2 regions of the Helicovermis profundi genome follow, and region 1 is predicted to be linked to the other one. Evidence: riboswitches for the same ligand, from Rfam matches in the RefSeq annotation. Region 1 holds a riboswitch; the other holds the start of a gene.
What was found. Region 1 has a riboswitch for S-adenosylmethionine ahead of AACH12_RS09920 (homocysteine biosynthesis protein). Riboswitches for the same ligand answer to the same signal wherever they lie in the genome.
Positions count from the first base shown of each region.

Region 2: linked by a shared signal. The riboswitch ahead of metK (methionine adenosyltransferase) and the one ahead of AACH12_RS09920 (homocysteine biosynthesis protein) in region 1 are both predicted to bind S-adenosylmethionine.

Region 1 is NZ_AP028654.1:2,205,917-2,217,124, forward strand. It holds gene AACH12_RS09910 (right-handed parallel beta-helix repeat-containing protein) at 1-1,018, opposite strand, end outside; gene ilvA (threonine ammonia-lyase) at 1,211-2,446, opposite strand; T-box leader at 2,578-2,797, opposite strand; SAM riboswitch class I at 2,999-3,096, shown strand; SAM riboswitch class I at 3,143-3,238, shown strand; gene AACH12_RS09920 (homocysteine biosynthesis protein) at 3,311-4,474, shown strand; gene AACH12_RS09925 (NIL domain-containing protein) at 4,474-4,893, shown strand; gene AACH12_RS09930 (UPF0280 family protein) at 4,906-5,631, shown strand; gene metF (methylenetetrahydrofolate reductase [NAD(P)H]) at 5,637-6,530, shown strand; gene AACH12_RS09940 (vitamin B12 dependent-methionine synthase activation domain-containing protein) at 6,643-7,317, shown strand; gene AACH12_RS09945 (homocysteine S-methyltransferase family protein) at 7,314-9,737, shown strand; gene AACH12_RS09950 (hypothetical protein) at 10,030-11,208, opposite strand, start outside.
Region 2 is NZ_AP028654.1:2,850,075-2,861,282, forward strand. It holds gene AACH12_RS13060 (HD-GYP domain-containing protein) at 115-1,182, opposite strand; gene AACH12_RS13065 (HI0074 family nucleotidyltransferase substrate-binding subunit) at 1,271-2,011, opposite strand; gene metK (methionine adenosyltransferase) at 2,163-3,347, opposite strand; SAM riboswitch class I at 3,502-3,601, opposite strand; gene AACH12_RS13075 (LytR/AlgR family response regulator transcription factor) at 3,858-4,604, opposite strand; gene AACH12_RS13080 (LytS/YhcK type 5TM receptor domain-containing protein) at 4,609-6,306, opposite strand; gene AACH12_RS13085 (phosphodiester glycosidase family protein) at 6,487-8,976, shown strand; gene AACH12_RS13090 (AEC family transporter) at 9,046-9,969, opposite strand; gene AACH12_RS13095 (phospho-sugar mutase) at 10,094-11,208, opposite strand, start outside.

The DNA.
Region 1 (11,208 bases):
AATTATTTATCCAATCAGTGGTTTCTTTAATTAGCAAATCATAATATGAATTATCTTTCACAATGTAAGTATTATTAAAAATATCTTCACTATTTGTTTCTACAACAAATGTATTGTTTTTAATAACACTATTGGTAAATGCATCCCTAAAATTAAATAAATTATCAAGTTTATTTCCTTCAATTTTACAATTATAATATTTTATTGGATTTTCAGAATCATTGTTTGAAAAATTAGTATAAATATCCTCATTTGAATATTCACTATTATTTAAAAACTCAGTATTTACAAATCCTATATTTTTCGAATTATAGGCATTAACAACACCATCTATTATTGTATTATTTTCAAATTTTGAATTCGTAAATTCAATTTTATTAGAATTTTTTATTACTACTCCTGAATAAGAATTATCATGAATTACTGTTTTATCTATTTTAAAATTTTCAGAATCTTCAAAAGTAATACCAATCGTACCTGAACCAAATAAATTCAAATTATTTAATTCTACATTATCAGAATAATCAAAGTATAAAACTCCTCCAGAACATTCACCTTTATCTTCTGTGTGTCCCATAGTAATATTACTAATTTTAAGATTATCTACATCTTTAAAAGTTAAGACATTTGAATATCTTGGATTAATTAAAAATCTTGTGTTTTTTACATCCTCACCTATTAATGTTAAGTTATCAACTTTTCTAAATATAATTTGCTCACCATCATATGTAGATTCATATCTAATAAATTCATTATTAACTTTAACACTTAAAAGATCATAATCTCCGCTCTTAAGTTTTATTATTGCATTTGGTTTGATTGCATTAAGTAACTCTTCAGTTGTTGAAACTTCAACAGTATTTTTATTATTTTGTTCTACCTTATTGTCAATAATATCAACCGCTTCACTCTTATTAACATCAGTTACATCTGTTTTTTTACTATTATCATTTTTAGTACACCCACTTATAAAAATTGCTGTGAAAACTAATAGTAGTAATATTATTTTTTTATTCATAGTCCCTCCTGTTTTTTTTCAAATATTAAAGAAATAAAAACTCCCTCTGAAGTTTATAAATTCATTTATATATAATTAATTTTTACAAAAAATAAATTTAGTACACAAATTATTATATATTAATTGTGTACTAAACTCAGTAAATATTTTGAAATTGTAATTATATTTTAATTAAAGAATTAATATTCTAATCTAGTATATTTTTTCTAGAGAATACCCTATATCATTAAGAGATTCTATTATTTGCTTAATATGTTCATGACCACTAGTCTCACAGGTCACCTCAAGATGAACATTCATAAATCTATCTGTATTTTTAAATTGGTTATGATCAAGTCCAATAACATTTGCATTTAATTTAGCTAACCTATCAGCAATTCTAAGAAGTTCACCTGGCTTGTCAGGAAGCTGAACACTAAAACAGAAAAGCCTTCCTCTTGAAACTAAGCCTTTATTAATCATTGTTGAAACTGTTACTACGTCAATATTGCCACCACTTAAAAGACAAACTACTTTTTTATTCCAAACATTAAGCTTTTTAAGTGCTGCAAAAGGCAAACTACCCGCATTTTCTGATACAATTTTATGCTTTTCCATAAGAAGAAGGAATGCTTCCATAATTTCTCTATCACTGACAGTAATAATCTCATCAACATAATCTCTTATAATATCAAAAGTGATTACTCCAGGTTTTTTTACAGCAACTCCGTCTGCTATTGTGTCCACAAACGATAAATTAACGAGTTCATTTTTTCTAACTGATTCTTTCATTGCCATAGCACCTTCTGGCTCTACGCCAATTACTTTAATACTTGGATTAATTTCTTTTGCAGCCAGAGCAATTCCACTAATAAGTCCACCGCCTCCTACTGGCACTAATATATAATCAGTTTCTCTAAGTTCATCTAAAATTTCAAGACTTATTGTTCCCTGCCCTTCTATAACGTCCAAATCATCAAATGGATGAACAAACACATAATCATTTTCTTCTTGAAGTCGTTTTGCTTCTTCGTAAGCTTCATCATAACAGTCACCAAACAAAACAACTTTTGAACCATAATTTTTCGTAGCTTCAACCTTTATAATAGGTGTAGTTTTAGGCATTACAATAGTTGAAAGAACTCCAAGTTTAGTAGCCGCATATGCAACTCCCTGAGCATGATTGCCAGCAGATGATGCTATAACCCCTCTTTTTCTTTCTTCTTTAGTAAGTTTAGAAATTTTATTATATGCACCTCTGATTTTAAATGCACCTGTTCGTTGTAAATTCTCAGGTTTTATAAAAACCTCATTACCAGATTCTTTACTAAAAACTTCACTATAAATAAGTTTTGTCTCTTTAATCGTTCCCTCGAGATTTTTTGATGCATTTAAAAAATTGAGATAATCATAGTAATTTCTTTCTAATTTTAAAGCTCTTTGTTCCATTGTAATCCCTCCGTTTAAACTCTCTACATTTTTATATCTACATTTTTTATATTCAAATACTAGTCTCTATTTTTTTCTAGTATTATAATGAATTCATAATTTCTAAAACAAAAACAAAAATCCGTCCTTATATAAAGGACGGATATAATCCGCGGTACCACCTTAATTGCATAGCCACTCAGTTTTAGCTCTAACAAGCCTAAGCATAGTAACGATGCTAACCGTAAATTCTTACTAACTTTCAGAATTTCAACTCAAGAGTGATTAAAATTTTTGTTTTTATTAGCTTTCACCAAACGCTAACTCTCTAAAAAAAACGTACAAAATCTTCTTCTCTTTCAAAGTTTTTATTATTATTTTTAATATTTCTAAAATTCTAACAAATTCGTAAACTAATTGCAAGTGCTTTTCAAATAATAATTTATTTATATATGAATCCATGTAATTTTATATGTAAAAATCAAAAAAAATATTAAAATTGAAATTTACTGTTGACATTTTATAATTAAAGGCTATAATGAGTATTAATTAAATATTCATTCGAAAGAATGATCCTTATCAAGAGAGACGGAGGGGTCTGGCCCTATGAAGTCCGGCAACCTACATTATGTGTGGTGCTAATTCCAGCGGTTTTTACCGACAGATGAGATAATTTGTATATAACTCTATTCATCTGAATAGAGTTTTTTATTTATTATCTCATCAAGAGAGGCTGAGGGGTCTGGCCCTTTGAAGCCCGGCAACCTACATTATGTGTGGTGCTAATTCCAGCGGTTTTCCGGCAGATGAGTAAATATTACACTACATCTGTAGTGTATTTTTTTTACTAATTAGCCTAATATTACTATACTTAGGAGGCTTATCATGAATAAGAAAAGAACATTTAAAGACATTAATGAGAAAATTAAAAATGGGAACGTAGTTGTTGTTACTGCAGAGGAAATTATCGATATAGTTGACGAAAAAGGAATTGATGAAGCATTTGAACTTATAGATGTTGTTACTACTGCAACCTTTGGACCAATGTGTTCAACAGGAGCATTTTTAAATTTTGGACATTCTGACCCACCCATTAGACTAGAAAAATTAACTCTAAATAACGTTGAAGCATATGGCGGTCTTGCAGCTGTAGATACTTATATAGGAGCAACTGAGGAATCAAGTGATAAAGGCTATGAATACGGAGGAGCACATGTAATTAGAGATTTAATAGATGGGAAAATTGTAACACTTAACGCTTCAGCCAAAGGTACTGACTGTTATCCAAGAAAAACTCTTCATAGAGATATAAAACTGGAAGATCTTAACGAGGCATATTTATTTAATCCAAGAAATTGCTATCAAAACTATGCTGCAGCAATAAACACTACAGATGAACCTATATATACTTACATGGGAACTTTACTTCCTAATAAAGGAAATATAAATTACTCTACTGTAGGTGAACTTAGTCCACTTTTAAATGATCCATACCTTAAAACAATTGGACTTGGAACAAGAATTTTTATAGGTGGAACTACTGGATACATTGCTTGGAATGGCACTCAATTTAATACAAATGCCACTAGATATGAAAATGGAATAACTAAAACTCCTGGTGCAACACTTGCTTTAATTGGAAATTTAAAAGAAATGAGTACAGAATTTATTAATCCTGCCGTTTTTAAAAAGTATGGAACAAGCATAAACGTAGGCGTAGGTATCCCCATTCCAATTCTAGATAAAGAAATTTTAAGAGGATGTGCTATTAGAAATAGTCAAATAAAAACTAATATCGTGGATTATTCAGTAAAAAAATTATCAAAACCTGTTCTAACAAGCGTAACTTACGAAGAATTAAAATCAGGACAAATTGAACTCGATGGAAAATTAATTAAAACAGCTCCGCTTTCAAGCATGAAAAAAGCTAGGAAAATTGCATATATTTTAAAAGAACAAATTGAAAAAGGCGAATTTTTACTTCAAGAACCTATAAAAAATTTTGATTTAAATTCAACTGTGAAACCCCTTAAAAAGGAGGCAAAATAATGAAAACAAAACTGCATTTAAAATTCCCAGCGGAACTTACAGGATCACCTATAACTTATGACTTAATTAAAAAATTCGACTTAAAACTAAATATCCTAAAAGCTGAAATAGATTATAACTTAGTTGGAAATATTCTCTTTGAAATAGATGGGAAATCAAGTAATATAGCAAGTGCTATTGAATATCTTGAAAATAGAAATATTGAAAGTGATCTTATTCCAACTACTATTTTAATCGATAAAGAAAAATGCAATGAATGTGGACTTTGCACATCAGTTTGTAAAATTAAAGCATTATCAATTTCACCACCAAATTGGAATTTAGAATTTAACTCAAATAAATGTGTTGGATGTAATCACTGCATCGAAGTTTGTCCAACTAGAGCAATCTCTAATTTTTATTTTCCTGAAAACTATTAAGGTGTGATTAAAATGTATGAAGAAAGAACTTATAGAGAACTTGTAAATACAAATATCAATAAAACAACTCTAATAATTGATGAATCTGATCTTGATATTTACTATGATAAAGACCTAAATAATGCTGAAAACGAATTAAAAAGTATAAGAACTATACTGAAGAATCATATTAAAAACGAACCAAATTTTTTTAAAAGTTTAATTCCACTTAAAACAAATGAATCTGACCATCCTATTATAAAAAAAATGAAAAAAGCTTCAAATATAGCTAATGTAGGTCCTATGGCATCAGTTGCAGGAGCGATTTCTGAAACAGTTGGAAAATATTTATCGAAATACAATGAAGAAGTGATTATAGAAAACGGTGGAGATATTTATATAAATGCAAAGGAAGATAAGAATATTCTAATAAATGCAAGTAAGTCTCCACTCTCTAATAAACTCTATATTAAAATAAAAAAAGAACATTTCCCGCTCGGTATATGCACTTCTTCAGGAACAAAGGGACATTCATTAAGCTTTGGAAATGCTGATGCTGTTGTTGTTATTTCAAAGGATACATTTCTCTCAGATGCACTCGCTACGGCAATATGCAATAAAATTAAAACAAAAGATGATATTAATTTAGGTATTGATATTGCTAGAAATAATAAAAATGTATTAGGAATTATTATAATTATTGATAAATATCTTGGTGCCTGGGGAGATATTGAACTAAAGAAAATAAAGGAATGGTGAATAAATTGAAAATAAAAGATATGTTTAAAGAAAAAAGTCCCACGGTATCATTTGAAATATTTCCACCAAAGAGAGATTATCCAATCGATACAATTTATAAAACAATAGATGAACTTGCTATTTATAAACCAGATTTTATTAGTGTGACTTATGGAGCCGGCGGAAGCACTAAAGACCACACTATAGAAATTGCATCAAAAATTAAAAACGAATACAATATTGAGACAATAGCGCATTTAACATGTGTTACTTCTACAAAAGATAAAATACTTAGCACATTAGATGAACTAAAAGAAAATAATATTGAAAATATACTTGCACTTAGAGGCGATATTCCTGATTCATATAAAAATTTAAACAGCTGGACTCCTGAGTACAAATATGCACATGAGTTAATTACAGATATAAAAAATAACGGTGATTTTTCAATTGGAGGTGCTTGTTACCCAGAAGGACATATTGAATCTAAAAATAGAGTAAGTGACTTAAAATATTTAAAACAAAAAACTGATAAAGGACTTGATTTCTTAATAACACAGCTTTTCTTTGACAATAACTTATTCTATCAATTTAAAGAAAATCTTGAATTACTAGATATAAAAAAACCAGTAATAGCAGGAATACTTCCCGTAATAAATATAAAGCAAATAAAAAAGATTCAAGAACTTTCTGGGTGTAATCTTCCTCCAAAATTTATTAAAATCCTTAATAAATATGAACATTCACCAAAAGCTCTTGAAGAAGCTGGAATTGCATATGCAGTTGACCAAATAATAGACCTTATGTCAGATGGAGTGGACGGAATTCATATTTACACAATGAATAAACCATATATAACTAAAAAAATCATGAAAAGTATAAAAACAATTCGTTCAACACTAAATACAAATATATCCTAGCAATATATTTAAAAAGTTCTTTTATTATAAAACAAGAATTAAAATGAACCCTACCCTATTAAATTCATTTACATTTGGTATAATTAAAAAAATAATAAAAAGTGGTGAGAATATGATAAATAAAGATGAAGTTTTTAGGTACTTAGGTTATTCTAAAGATAAAAAAGATCTACTTACTAAAAATAAACTTGAGCAAATTGTAAACGAAATAGAAAAAGAAATAAAAGGAAAATATACATTCAAAGAGTATATTATAGAGACCAACACTAAAAATAAAGTTACACTGAAAAATTCATCTATTGTTTTAAGCGGAAAAGATATATCAAAGCATCTTATTGATTCAAAAAGAATAGTTATACTTGCAGTTACTCTTGGAATCGATGCAGAAAGATACATAATTAAAAAAAATTATTTATCTGCTCTCGATGGACTAATATCAGATGCCTGTATGTCTGATTTAACAGAATACTATGCAGATGAGTGCGAAAAACAAATCAAATCTACCATAAAGGCTAATGAAAAAACTACATTTAGGTATAGCCCTGGATATGGTGATTTACCACTAAACACTCAGAAAAATATAATTGAAGAACTTAATACTAATCGTATTATTGGCCTTAATATAACTGATTCGTATATACTTACACCAAGAAAATCAGTTATAGCTATCATTGGAATAGAAGATATAAATTCGAAAGTCAAAAAAAATCATCGATGCGGAGTAGATAACTGCAGAGAGTGCAAACTTTATAGTAGCTGTAATTTTAAAAAAGGATGTGTAATATGAGCATATTAAAAAAATTAGGTAAAGAATTAATTATATTTGATGGAGCAATGGGTACAATGCTTCAAGCAAATGGATTAAAAGTAGGTGCTATTCCAGAAGAATTAAATATTGAACACTCAGATATAATAATCAAAATTCATAAAGACTATATAGATGCAGGAGCAAATATTATAACTACAAATACTTTTGGAGCAAATAAATATAAACTTTCTTCATCGAAATATACGCTAGAAGAAATAATTAATTCTGCCGTTACTAATGCAAAAGAAGCAAGCAAAAACTCTGATTCATTAATTGCTTTTGATATTGGACCAGTTGGAAAAATGATGAAACCAATAGGCAACATGGACTTTGAAAGCGCCTATAACTATTTTAAAGATCAAGTTGTAATAGCATCAAAGCTTGAAGTAGATATTTTCCTTATAGAAACAATGAGTGATATTGGAGAAATGAGAGCAGCTGTACTTGCAGTAAAAGAAAACTCTAACTTACCAGTATTTGCAACAATGACATTTAATAACGATGAAAGGACAGTCACTGGAACTGATCCTGAAAATATGGTACTTATATTAGAATCAATTGGAGTAGATGCACTTGGTGTAAATTGTTCACTTGGACCAAATGAACTAAAACCAATAGTAAAAAGAATACTTGAATTTTCAAAAACACCAGTAATAGTACAGGCAAATGCTGGACTTCCAAGTAAAACAAATGGATTTACAACATTCTCTATTAATTCTATAGACTATAGTAAAGTAATAAGGGAATTTGTAGAATCAGGAGTTGCAGTTATTGGTGGATGCTGCGGAACTAATCCTAACTATGTAAAAGAATTTTCAAAATTAAAACCACTTTATAAAAAAAATACTAATTATAATAAAGAAGATTTTGTTTGTACTTCAATCAAAAGAGTTCCGCTAAATAATAAAATTACAATTATAGGTGAAAGAATTAACCCCTCTGGAAACAAAAAATTAAAACAAGAATTTAAAAACAATAACCAACTTTATGCAGTAAAAGAAGCATTTAAACAAATTGAGAATGGAGCAGAAATTCTTGATATAAATACTTCTCTTCCAGAAATAGATGAAGAATTATTTATGAAAAATATAGTTTCAGAGTTTAGCGGACTAGTTGATGCCCCGCTCCAAATTGATTCAACAAAACCAAAAGTAATAGAAACTGCACTGAGACACTACTCAGGAGTTGCAATTATAAACTCAGTAAATGGAAAACAAAAATCAATGGACTCTATCTTCCCTCTTGCCAAAAAATACGGTTCTTACGTAGTTGCACTTTGTTTTGATGAAAAGGGAATACCAAAAACTGCATCTGAAAGAATTTTAGTTGCTGAAAAATTAATAAAAAGGGCAAAAGAATATGGTATTAAAGAAGAAAGATTACTGATAGATTGTTTAGTACTTACAGCTTCAGCTCAGCAAGAAGCAGTTATGGAAACATTAAAAGCAATTAAAATAATAAAAAGTAAATATAATGTTAAAACAACCCTAGGTCTTAGCAATGTATCATATGGACTTCCATTTAGAACACTTATAAATAGAACCTATTTTGCAATGGCACTTTCATATGGACTAGATACAGTTATAATTGACCCAAGTGCCGATGGCATTATGGACACACTAAAAGCCTTTAACGTTCTAGCAAATTATGATAAGGGAGCTGTTAAGTACATTGAATACAATGAAAATCGGCCAGTGGTTGAAAAAAATACAGTAAATAAGGAAAATCATACAGTAAAAAAAACAATAACTAGTAACATAGAATATGAAAACTACCTAAGTAAATTTTTACTTGAAGGAGATACAAATGAAGTAATCTCTTATACAAATACTTTAATAGAAAAAATACAACCACTTGAAATAGTAAATCTACATCTAATACCTTCACTCGATGAAATAGGCCTTATGTATGAAAAAAAAGAAATATTTTTACCACAATTAATAAGAGCTGCAGAAACAATTGCAAGTGCTTTTGAAATAGTAAAAGAGAAAATATTAAGTAATAATAATGGAAATGAAAATATCTCAAAAGGAAAAATTATACTTGCAACAGTTGAAGGAGATGTTCATGATATAGGAAAAAACTTAGTAAAAATACTACTCGAAAACTATGGATATGATATAATTGACCTAGGAAAAGACGTTGCAATTCATAAAGTAATAGAGGCAATAAAAAAATACAATGTAAAACTAGTAGGACTAAGTGCCTTAATGACGACAACAGTAGAAAATATGGAAACAACAATAAAAGAAATTAGAAAGAATTTTGATGATATAACCGTATTTGTTGGAGGCGCAGTTCTGACAAAAGACTACGCCATGAAAATAGACGCCGACCACTACTGCAAAGACGCCAGAGAATCAGTAGTAACAGCCAATGAGTACTTTTCAAGAAAATAAAAGCAGTGCAGAAAAAAACAGAAATGATGACTCTTAAGCCAAAGGCTTAAAAGAGACATTATTTCTGTTTTTTTCTATAGGGCTAAAAGCCCGTGACAAGGCTAACCGAAGGTTTGCCTGGGCAAGCACTGCGAATACTTTTACAAAGAAATTTCGCTTGTAGAATGCTATTGATTTTATTTTTATTATAGGGCTAAAAGCCCGTGACATGGCTAACCAAAGGTTCGCCTGGGCAAGCACTGCGAATACTTTTACAAGGAAACTCACCTAAGTCAAAGGCTTAAAAGAGACATTATTCATCTAATACTAACGACGAAAGTGAATAACCATCATTTAAGTCTGAAATTACAGCATTAAATCCTGCTCTTGTAAATATACCTTTCATTTTTTCATTATAAACAAAAATACCTGTTATATTGTAAAATTCAGCAATATCAAAAGAACCATCTTCTTTGAAATTAAGATTTTTATTTATCGATCTCTCACAAAATTCTTGAATAATATAGCCTTCTTTAGCAGAAGCAATTAATAACTTACGCCACTCTTCAGTATCAAATTCTTTTCCAGCATAAACACCTTTTGATGCATAATAATCAACAGGTTTAATAATATATATTTCTTTATTTTTAACAAATGATTCTAAGTTTTCATCGATTCTAAGAGTACTTGTATAAGGAATATATTTATCAATATATGCGAGTTCATCATCACTTAAATATTTTCTAAACTCCTCGTGGTGAAGTGCCTCAAAATATTTTTTAGTATGAACAATTTGTGATTTAATTGATCCAATGATACATGTTTTATTTGCCTTAATTCCTCTAATTAAAGGCATTAATTCATCGTAATGTTCCATCATGTCTCTAGTAACCAATCTTCTATATATAATATCAATTTTTTCTTTATTATAAAATAAATTTCCATCCTTTTCTTCTAATTCATCAGGGCTAACAATCTGACAATTAAAACCACTTTTTATAAAAGCTTTCTTAAATTCTTCAAATTCATATGGAAAGCCTTTTGACATGTAATCCATAATTGCTACAAGTGGTTTTTCTGAAAATGAGCCTCCATTTTCTACAAATTCTTTATAAATACTTTTGACTTCCTCAACCCATGATTGATATAATTCATACCGCGAAATATTATGTTTTTTTTGTATTTCATTCATTAAAAATGAATCAATTAATATATCTGAAAGTGGAGTTTCCTCATTCATAGCTGATGTACCATCAGTATTTAATTCACAAAATTTATAAGTTCCATCAGGATAATAGAAAAAGTCAAAGCGACCCATGGGAACATTTGATTTAAATCTATGGGGAATTAAAATTAATTCTTCTAATCTAGCATCAAAATTCCAAATATGTCTTACATCAGGCTTCGTTAAATAAATATCAATAGAATGGTTTACTATATTAAATATATTTTTACTTATATCTTCAAATTTTTTTACATCTTCTCTTGAGTA
Region 2 (11,208 bases), 640 kb from region 1:
ATTTATTTTTTTTTGCACAAATTTATTACCTCATTACTATCATACACGAAAAAAGGAAAAAGAGAAAATAAAAAAATGAAAAAAACAATAAGTTTTTTTCATTTTTTAACATATTTAATCAATAGAATAAATCATCTTTTTTATTACTAAATTTGTTTCTTCACTAAGGTCCACTTCTGTGTAGTTTATTCCATAAATCGATTTATTAATAATTCTTATTTTGGGCCTTAAAGGAAGTTGTTTTGGAACAAAATCTACAACTGCTTTTTCCCCTGTATTTAACTCAATTAATGACCCTGCAGGAAAAGGATTAATTTTTTTTATAAACTCATTCACAATTTCAAATTTAAAATGTCTGTCTGCAACTCCCATAATGTATTCAATAGCTTCACTAGGAGTAGAAGCTCTTTTATATGGCTTGTCAGAAACCATAGCATCATAAATATCAGAAAGCCCAACTATTTGAGATAATATGCTAACATTACTTCCTTTAGTCCTACTTGGATAACCACTACCATCTATATGTTCATGATGTTGAAAAACAATTGATTTAGTATGCGAGCTAATAAACGGTAAGTCTTTTAAAAGTTCATAGCCTCTTTTAGGATGCATAATAATCATCTTTTGTTCATCAATTGTTAATTTTTCAGTTTTATTTACAACAGCTTTAGGAATAAGTGCTAGTCCAATATCATGGTAAATAGCACCAATAAATAAATCTTTTAACTGATCTCGTTTTAATTTTAAAGACCAACCTAGTAATACAGAAAGAAGAGCTGTGTTAAAGGAAGAGGTATATAAATAGTTGTCAGTTTTTTTTATATCAACATATTCAATTTGATCATTTCTAACTGATGAAACTTCATATAAAATATCATCACTAAGTTCATATATTTTTTTATGAATGTCAATAAAACTTACCCTTTTAGAAACAGCATCAAAAAGTTCTTTAACAAGAAGATTTCCCCTTTGCCTAAGTTGCTGACTAATGACTGAATTAACTTCATAATCACTATGTTCATCTATAATATATACAGTAAAAATATTCTGGTCTTCAATTTGCTTAACTAATTCTTTAGTAAGTATAGCTCCATATCTAACCAAAACACCACTATTTAAAGTGTATAATGTTTCGCCGAGCTTATGAGTTTCTTTAACATATGAAGTAGGTATTGCTCTCATATAATCACCCCTAGTGTAATGTGATTGTACACACACGAATAAATTATCCCTTTGTAAATGTTATTGATTTTTACCTTGTTATTAATTATTATTTTTTTGAACTTTTAATTATTTCTTTGTCCATAGCATTAATAAATTTATTAAAAACATAAATGTATTCATTTTTAATATTTTCAAATATTAAAATAGCACTTTCTTCATCATAAGTGTGAACTGTCTTATTTCTATCTTGAAGCATCTTTAACCACACTTGTGCGTCTTCTATTAATCCTACTTTATATGATTCTTTTATGGCAGTCCTTGGAGAAGTACCTTCTGCAATTCCATTATATTCAAGATACACTTTCATTAATTTCCACGACATTTCGTAGACAAATTCAAATCTTTGTATACTCGCATCTAGAACTATATCATCTTCAATATAATTTCTATGAATACTCTCATCCAATTTTAAATAAGCCTTTTTTAAATCATGTAGTTTATCTTTTATTTTTTCTAATAAAACCATAATTTCTCCTTCATTATTTAAAAAATATAAAATTACTCCATCATTATCTATATTATTTTTGAATTTTTGATTCATTATCTTATTATAATCTACGACATCAATTTTATATATTATATCAATTTTTTCTAATTGTTCACATATTTCATATATTTTTTCGCTGTTTTTTCTAAAAATTAGCGCAATATCAATATCTGATGTGTTTTTATAATCTCCACGAGCACGAGATCCGAACAGGATAACTTTTTCTAATACATTTGTATACTCCTTAAACACATTTATGATTTCAAAAAATTCTTTTTTAAACATTCCGTATTTTTCCATAAAAACCTCTTTCTCAAACTCTATTCATCTTTATTATAGAATATTATTCATAATGAGTCCACATAGGAATTATTTTAATCTAAAATTTCGTACAAAAAAGAACTTACTTTAAGCAATAACTTAAAAGTAAGTTCTTTTTGTTCTCTCTGTTTTATAAATTAGCTTCTTTTCTAAGAAGTTCAGCTTTATCTGTTTTCTCCCAAGGTAAATCTAAATCATCTCGTCCAAAATGTCCATATGCCGCAGTTTGTTTATAAATTGGTCTTCTTAAATCAAGATCGCGTATTATTGCAGCAGGTCTTAAGTCAAAATGTTTTCTAACCAACTCTTCAATTTTTTCTTCATCTATTTTGGCAGTTCCAAAAGTTTCAACAAGTAAAGAAACTGGATGAGCAACACCAATTGCGTATGCAAGTTCTATTTCACATTTATCTGCAAGTCCAGCAGCCACAATATTCTTTGCAACATATCTTGCTGCATATGCTGCTGATCTATCTACTTTTGTAGGATCTTTTCCTGAAAAAGCTCCCCCACCATGTCTAGAATATCCACCATAAGTGTCAACTATAATTTTACGGCCAGTAAGTCCAGCGTCACCATGAGGTCCTCCAATAACAAATCTTCCTGTTGGATTAATAAAATATTTAGTATTTTCATCGAGTAAATTCGCATCTACTACAGGAAGAACAACTAATCTCTTTAAATCCTCTTCAATTTGTTCTCTAGTAACATCAGGATCGTGCTGAGTTGATATTACTATAGTATCTACTCTAACTGGTTTATCATCAATATATTCAACCGTAACTTGTGTTTTTCCATCTGGTCTTAAATATTTAAGCCTTCCTTCTTTTCTTACATCAGAAAGTTTTTTAGCAAGTTTATGCGATAATGCTATTGGAAGAGGCATTAATTCTTTAGTTTCATTACATGCAAATCCAAACATTAATCCTTGGTCTCCTGCTCCTATAGCTTCAATGTCATCCATTTGTCCTTCTTTACTTTCAAGTGCTTCATTTACACCCATAGCAATATCTGTTGATTGTTCGTCAAGTGCAACAAGTACTGCGCAAGTTGCAGCATCAAAACCATATTTCGCTCTGTTATAGCCAATTTCATCAACTGTTTTTCTAACAACTTTTTGAATATTTATATAACACGACGTACTAATTTCGCCAGAAACTAAAACTAATCCTGTAGTAACTGACGTTTCGCATGCAACTCTAGCAGATGGATCTTCTGTATAAATAGCATCTAGTATTGAATCTGATATCTGATCGCACATTTTATCTGGGTGGCCTTCTGTAACCGACTCAGATGTAAATAGTCTTTTTCTCATTTCTTCCTCCTCCACTTTAAAAACAAATATATATTATCATTTGAATACCCATATTTAATAATTTTAAATATAAATTTCACCCTTTTTTAAACCATTTTGACTCAAAAAACATTTAAACCCTTCTTCAAAGACAAAGAGGGGTTAATTACTACTTTCCTCATCTCTCAGATTTCTCTGTAGGATTTAGCACCGGCTTTATAAAAGTGGTTGCTGGACTTCATCGGGCCTATTCCCTCCGTCACTCTAAATAAGGTATATTCAATTCTAGCATAGTCAATATATCACAAAACATAAACTAGTGCAAGAAAATTTTATCGACTTTTTAAAATACTTTATCTAGAAAAAAGTTTCTTTACTGCAACAAAACATAAATGAATTTCTAAGATTCAGAGGGAGTTTTTACTCCCACTGAATCTTAGAAAACATAATCCAAGGCCTTTTTAGAGTTCTTTATCTCCCACTTTTTTAAGAAGTGGGGGTATTAGAACTCTTAGGCATCGGATAAATTATTTATATTCCAACAAATTCTTTGAATTTTTTTATTTGACTTCTTGATACTGGTACCTTTTCATCTAGATATTTTACTTTAACCATATAAGTATTATTAAACCACGGTTCAATAGTTTCTATATAATCAATATTTAATATATAACTCCTATGTGTTCTAAAAAAATCTGTATTTGTAAGCTTTGATTCTAATTGACTTAATGTTCCACTATAATTATATTCTTTATTTCTTGTAAAAATAATGGTGTTTTTTCCTTCTACTTTAGCATAAATAATTGAATCAATATCAAGAGGCATATATACACCGTTTTGCTCAAGACAAATTCTTGAAGATGTATTTAAGTCATTAAACAATATCTTATTATTTATAAGAGGATCAACTAAGTTAATTCTATTATGTTTAATTTTTTCAATTGTATTTTCAAGCCTTAATGCAGAAATAGGCTTGAGTAAATAATCAAGAGCGTTAACTTCAAAAGCATTTATTGCATATTCATTGTATGCTGTGACAAAAATAATAAGTGGTGGATTATCAAAACTAGATAACTTTGAAGCAACAACTATTCCACTAATTCTTGGCATATCTATATCTAAAAAAACTACATCTATATTTTTCTCTTTAGCAATATTTAAACATTCAATACCGTTATCAGCTTCACCAATTAATTCAAAATCATTAAAATCTCCTAACAAAAATTTAAGTTCATCTCTTGCAGGCTTCTCATCATCGACAATTAAATATTTAATCACAAAATCACTCCTTAGTAATTTTTTTACTTAAGTTTGGTATAATAAAACTTACACTTGTACCAATATTTTCTTTACTCTCTAAGTTTAAACCATATTGTTTCCCGTATTTCATCATTAATCTTGAATTTACATTTGAAAGTCCAATTGAATTACCTTTTTTCTCATGTAAAATACTGTTCAACTTATATTTTTTTATACCAACACCATTATCTTTAACTGTAATTGTAGTTCCCTCAATAGAATTTCTAACAAAAATCTCTACCTCTCCGCCATTTATTTTTTCAAATATACCATGTTTAATTGCATTTTCAACTAATGGCTGTATTAGTAGTGGAGGTATCATACATTCAACATCTTCGTCAACTTCACATTTTACAGATAGTTTATCTCCAAACCTTGCTTTCTCAATTTCAACATAATTCATAACCGTATTTATCTCTTTTCTAATATCAATATCATCATTTTTCCCAAGCATATTATTTCTAAAATATTCACCTAAATTAAGTAAAGTTTCTCTCGCTTTATCTGGATCAGTTCTTGTAAATGATACTATTGTGTTAATCGCATTAAATAAAAAATGAGGGTTAATCTGTGCTTGAAGAGAACGAAGTTCTGATTTAGCAAGTAGTTCTTCTTGTTTTGAAATTTTACTTAAAGCAAGTTGTGTTGCGAAGAGAGAAGCCAAGCCGTTTGCTAGCTCAACATCAAAAGTATTAATAGCATTTTGTCTTTTTTTATAAAGTTTTAAAGTTCCAATCACTTCATCTTCTTCTTTTAATGGTACAATTACTGCAGATTTTAATTTTGTTTTTGTCCTTAAACACTCTAAGCCTTTATTAGAATTTAATACTATATACTTTCCACTTTCAATCACTTCTTTAGTAGCACTATTTTTTATAGGTTTAATTCCATTTTGATCAATTACATTGTCTCCAATTGCAGCAATTCTGTTTTCTCTATTTGTTATAGCCACAGCTGAAATAGAAATAGAATTATAAATAAGTTCTACAGTTTTTTTTGCTGTTTTTTCATCAAGACCATTTCTTAGATACTTTAGTGTTTTTTTAGCAATTTTTAATACTGTTTGTGCTTGATGAGCTGCTATGGCTTCTTGTTCCTTATAAATTGATTCAATAAAAGCTATAAAAAGAGCTATTCCAAGTGAATTAGAAAACATCATAGGAAAAGCAATTATCTTAACTAAATCAAAAGCTTCTACAAATGGACGAGCTATAATTAAAACTAATATCATATGCATAAATTCACTAACTAGACCAACTGAAAACCCAAATACCCATTTATTTGATGACTTATAAAAATACTTAGATAAGAGTCCTGCTATTATACCCTCTAAAAGTGTTGAAAGTGCACAAGGAAGTGATGTAAAACCATTAATATCTATTAAAAACCTGTGTGTACCTGCTATAAGTCCCGCTAGTAGTCCAACTATTGGTCCACCAAAAAAACCACCTACTGCCGGTCCTATTATCCTTGCATTTACAATCGCTCCATTTATATGAATGCCAAAATAAGTACCTAAAATTCCTATCATGCCGAAAAAAATACCTGAAAGTAAAATTTCTTTTTTATTATATTTATCTTTAGTAATAAATCCTTTAAAAAACCTAAATTTAGTTATAACTGCCGTTAGAAGAATAATCATACCAAGTTTATTAAGCATTTCAAAAAATAGTGAAATCATACTGTTCACCTCATCTACATATTTTTATACTACTATAATATCATATTTTTTCTATCACCATATTATAAGTTTTTTACTTAACGCACTAAGACTTAATACTATTGTAATAGATATGTAACTTTGATTTATAAATTATTAAGTATAATATAATTAAAAAATCAATTTACAACGGAGGCATAAATGAAAAAATATATTCTAATAATAGTATTAATTTTATCAACTCAAATAACAAGTTTTGCAGATTATTCTACTATTTACACAAGTTCTAATAAAGAAATTTTATCAAATGGTATTACATACGAAAAAAAATCTATATTTACCGACAAAGGGTGGATAAATCTAAATATTATGTATGCTGATTTAAATGATAAAAATACCTATGCAGATGTCTTGTTTAATAGTGGGGACATAACACTTAGAAAGCCTTTATCTTCTTTATCTTTAAAAGAAAATTTAGTAAGCTCTATTAATGGCGATTTTTTTGATTCTTCTTCAAAATCTACTCTTGGAACAATTTTAAGTAATAACAAATTGATTTCTACAGGTATTCATGACGGAAAATTTGCATCTTTTAATATATCAAAAGACGGAATCCCATTTCTTGAAAACTGGAAAACTGCTGGAATAAAACTAACAAATGAAAACAGTAATACTCTTATGATAGAGTATAAAAACAAACCTTACCTTGAATATAATAGGGCTATTATTTTTGATAAAAACTGGAGAGATTACTCTTATGGAAATACTCTGGATAAAGACATAATTGAAATTGTAATAAAAGACGATGTAATTACTGATATTAGAAAAAATCTAGAGAAAATAAAAATTCCCGATAAGGGATACGTAATATCTGCGGTAGGTAGAAAAATTAGTGAAATAGAAAAAAACTTTTCACTAGGTGATAAAATTTCTATAAACTATGATGATAATTTTTCAAATATAAAAACGTCTATAGGTGGCGGTGCAATTATAGTTAAAAACGGTCAACTCGAAACAAATTTATCCCTATCAATTAAAGGAAGTCATCCTAGAACTGCAATAGGAATAACAAAGGACAGAAAAAAATTAATTCTTGTACAAATTGATGGTAGAAAATCTTTTAATCCCGGTGTGAGTGAAAATGAACTTTCAAATATTATGATTTCACTTGGTGCATATAACGCAATAAATATGGATGGCGGAGGTTCTTCAGAAATGCTTATAAAGCGTTCTCCTCTAAGCGATATATCTATTGTAAATACACCATCAGACGGAAATGAAAGAAAAATATTTACCGGACTTGGCATTTTTGATAATTCACCAAAAGAAGACATTAGTAAACTAGTAAGCAATTTAAATGATAATTTAATCTTAAATATTCCTTCAAGTATAAAAATATGGGCAGAAGACGTAAATCACCATAGATATGAACTAGATAAAAATGATATATCTATTACAATCAGTGGTATTAAGGCAAATATTACAAATGATAGTGTGACTCCAACAAGCGAAGGAGATGGTGTTTTAACCATTAAATATAAAGATTTAATTCTTTCCAAACAAGTTCACTCTAGCGATGATATAGTCGATTTAAAAATTAATAACAACATTCTTTTTTTAGATCCTAATGAAACTTTTAAATTTAATATTTCTGCAATTGATTCTAGTGGACATTCTTATATACTAAATAATAAAAACTTGTTTTTTACATTAAATGGAGATATCGGAACCATTGATACTTTAGGAACCTTAAGCGCAAGCCATGAAAAAACAAAAGGTATAATTAGAATATCATTTAATAACATAGATAAATATATCCCCGTTGTAATAGGTAATGATTCAATTTTGCTTGATGATTTTGAAGATGATAAGTCCCTAATAAATTTCATTTCTTATCCAGAAAATAGTAAAGGATACTTAAAAAAAATTAAATTTAGCTATAATAATTCTTTCGGATATGCTCTTAATTATGATTTTACTTATACAAATAAGACGAGAGCGGCTTACCTTAATTATAAAGAGCCTATTACTTTACCCGAAAATACTAAAAAAATCGGCCTTTGGGTATTTGGAAATTATGGTAATAGCCATTGGTTAAGAGCTAAACTTTCAGATGAAACTGGAAAAATGTATAATATAACTTTTGAAAAAAATGTGAATTGGAAGGGTTGGAAATATGTCGAAGCTTTGCTTCCCAAAAACATTGAGTCGCCTGCAAAAGTTGAAAGAATATATTTAGTAGAAGATAATTCAAGTTTAAGAGATCAAAACATAATCGTTATTGATGACTTAAGCGCTATTTTAAATCCAACCATCGATTTTGAAATTCCAAAAGATAAGACCAATTATAAAAGTTACAAATTTAATGATGCTTCTAGCTCGCTTATTAATGAAAAAAACAATTTATTAAGCTCTATAAATGTTAATAAAAATAATGATATATATATCAATAAAACTATGGGAAATATTAGATATATTCATATTATTAATTCTAATGGATCAATAAGAGAAAATGGATATGGTCAGTGGCTTGATTTGATTAATTTAGAAGAAAATATAAAAGAAAAAGGGTTGATTATTGACTTTTCAGATCAATTAAAATTCAAAGATCCAAATGAAGAAATTCTTTTTTATAAAACTTTAAAAAATATTAAAAAATCTAATAATATTTCAATACTACTAATAAGATAAGAAGAAGAGAAAAGCATATTAGCTGATTCATCTAGCTCTTAGATGATCATCTAGTATGCTTTTTTTGTTTTACATAACCAATCCCAAAATAATTGGTATTGTTATAACAGAAAACAATGTTGAAATAAAGGTTGCTTTTGAAGCTAATTTAAAATCATTGTCATATCTTGAAGCTAATATTGATGTGTTAGCAGCAGCTGGCATTGCAGTCATTAGAACTGGAATTGTTAGTAAATATCCACTAAATCCAAATAATTTTAAAACAAAAAGTACTGTAAGGGGAAGTACTATTAATCTAAAAATAGAAAGAACTATGCAGCTAATATCTGTAATAATTTCTTTATAATGAACATCAGCTAATATAAATCCTATAAACATCATAGATAATGGTGTTGTTGTAGAACCAATTAGTTTTAGCGTTTTATAAATTGGCGTAGGTAAGTTTAGTGAAAATAAAAATAATATAAATCCAATTATAAGTGCTACAAGACCAGGATTTAATATAGATCTTTTTCCTACACCTTTATCAGAACCCCTTGTCATAAGGTAAACACCATAGGTCCATGTTAATACATTAAACGCTAAATTATAAATTGCAGCATAAAAAACTCCAATATCACCAAGTGCAATACTTACAACAGGATAACCCATATAGCCTACGTTAGCAAAAATCAAGATATATTCAAACACATCTTTTTTTCTTCCATTTGCTTTAGTAACTTTTGTATATATTTTAGAAAAAATAATTGCAAATAAATATACCGCATATGAAATCCCAACTATATATGCACTATTTTTAAGTATTTCTGGAGTAAATTTTTGATTCATCGATGTAATTATAAAGGCTGGAAGTGTAACGTTTATTACTAAACTACTTATTTCTTTATTGATATTATTGGTAACAACTTTTAATTTTTTTATAACAAACCCTGATATTATTAATAAAAATAGTAGCATTATTTGATTAGATATAAGCGAAAACTGTGGATTCATTTTTAAACCTCATTTTTATAAATTATTTTAATTTTAATTCATCTTAAATATTATAACAAAATTTTATGAATATACAACGAAAAAAGCATTAACCACTCGAAGTAGTAAATGCTTTTTTTGTCTTCTAATTATTAACTCCAGCAAGTTCTAAAATAAATGATTTAACATGGTCTAATTTTTCACTGAGTTTTTCTTTTTCTTTCTCAACAATTGAGAAATAAAATTTTATCTTTGGTTCTGTACCTGATGGACGAATAGCTAGCCATGATCCATCTTTTAAAATAAATTTAAGTACATTTGATTTTGGAAGCGTTGTATGGTCAAATTTATAATCGATAAATTCATTAACTCTAAAACCTGCAATTAAATTTGGTTTAAGTTTTCTAAGCGTATCCATTATATTTGATATTTCCTCCATACCTTCTTTGCCTTCTAATTTAATAGAAACCAAATCTTCTTTATAAAATCCAAATTTAGTATATATATCATTTAATTTTTCAAGAAGTGATAAATTTTGAGATTTGTAGTATAAGGCCATTTCAACAATAAGAGCAGAAGCAACTACCGCATCTTTATCCCTTACATGTGTTCCTCTTAAATATCCATAACTTTCTTCATATCCAAAAATAAAAGTATGGTTATGTTTTTTTTCAAATTCAGTCATTTTTTCGCCAATAAACTTAAAGCCTGTTAAAGTACTAATATAGTCAATATTATAATAACTTGCTATAACTTTTCCAATTCCTGATGAAACAATCGTACTTACAACTGCTCCGTTTTTAGGAATATCATTTGAACTTTCTAATATATAGTTAAGAAGAAGCGCTCCCGTTTGATTACCATTAAGTGCAATATAATCACCATTATTAGATTTTGCTACAATACCAACTCTATCACAATCAGGATCAGTCGCTAAAAGTAAATCTGCATCGTTTTCTTTCGCATAGACTAAACTTAATTTAAAAGCACTGTATTCTTCTGGATTAGGTGATTTAACTGTTGTAAATTCCTTATCGGGTATCATTTGTTCTTTTACTTCAATTAAATTATTAAATCCAATTTCACTTAGTATTCTTTTTACAGGTCTTCCACCAGTACCGTGAAGTGGAGAGTATGTTATCTTTAATTTATCTCCATATTTTCTTACATATTCTAAATTTTTTAGATTCTTTTTAACTTCTTCTATAAAACTAGTATCTATAGTGTAATCAAGATATTCAAGCAATCCTTTATCAATTG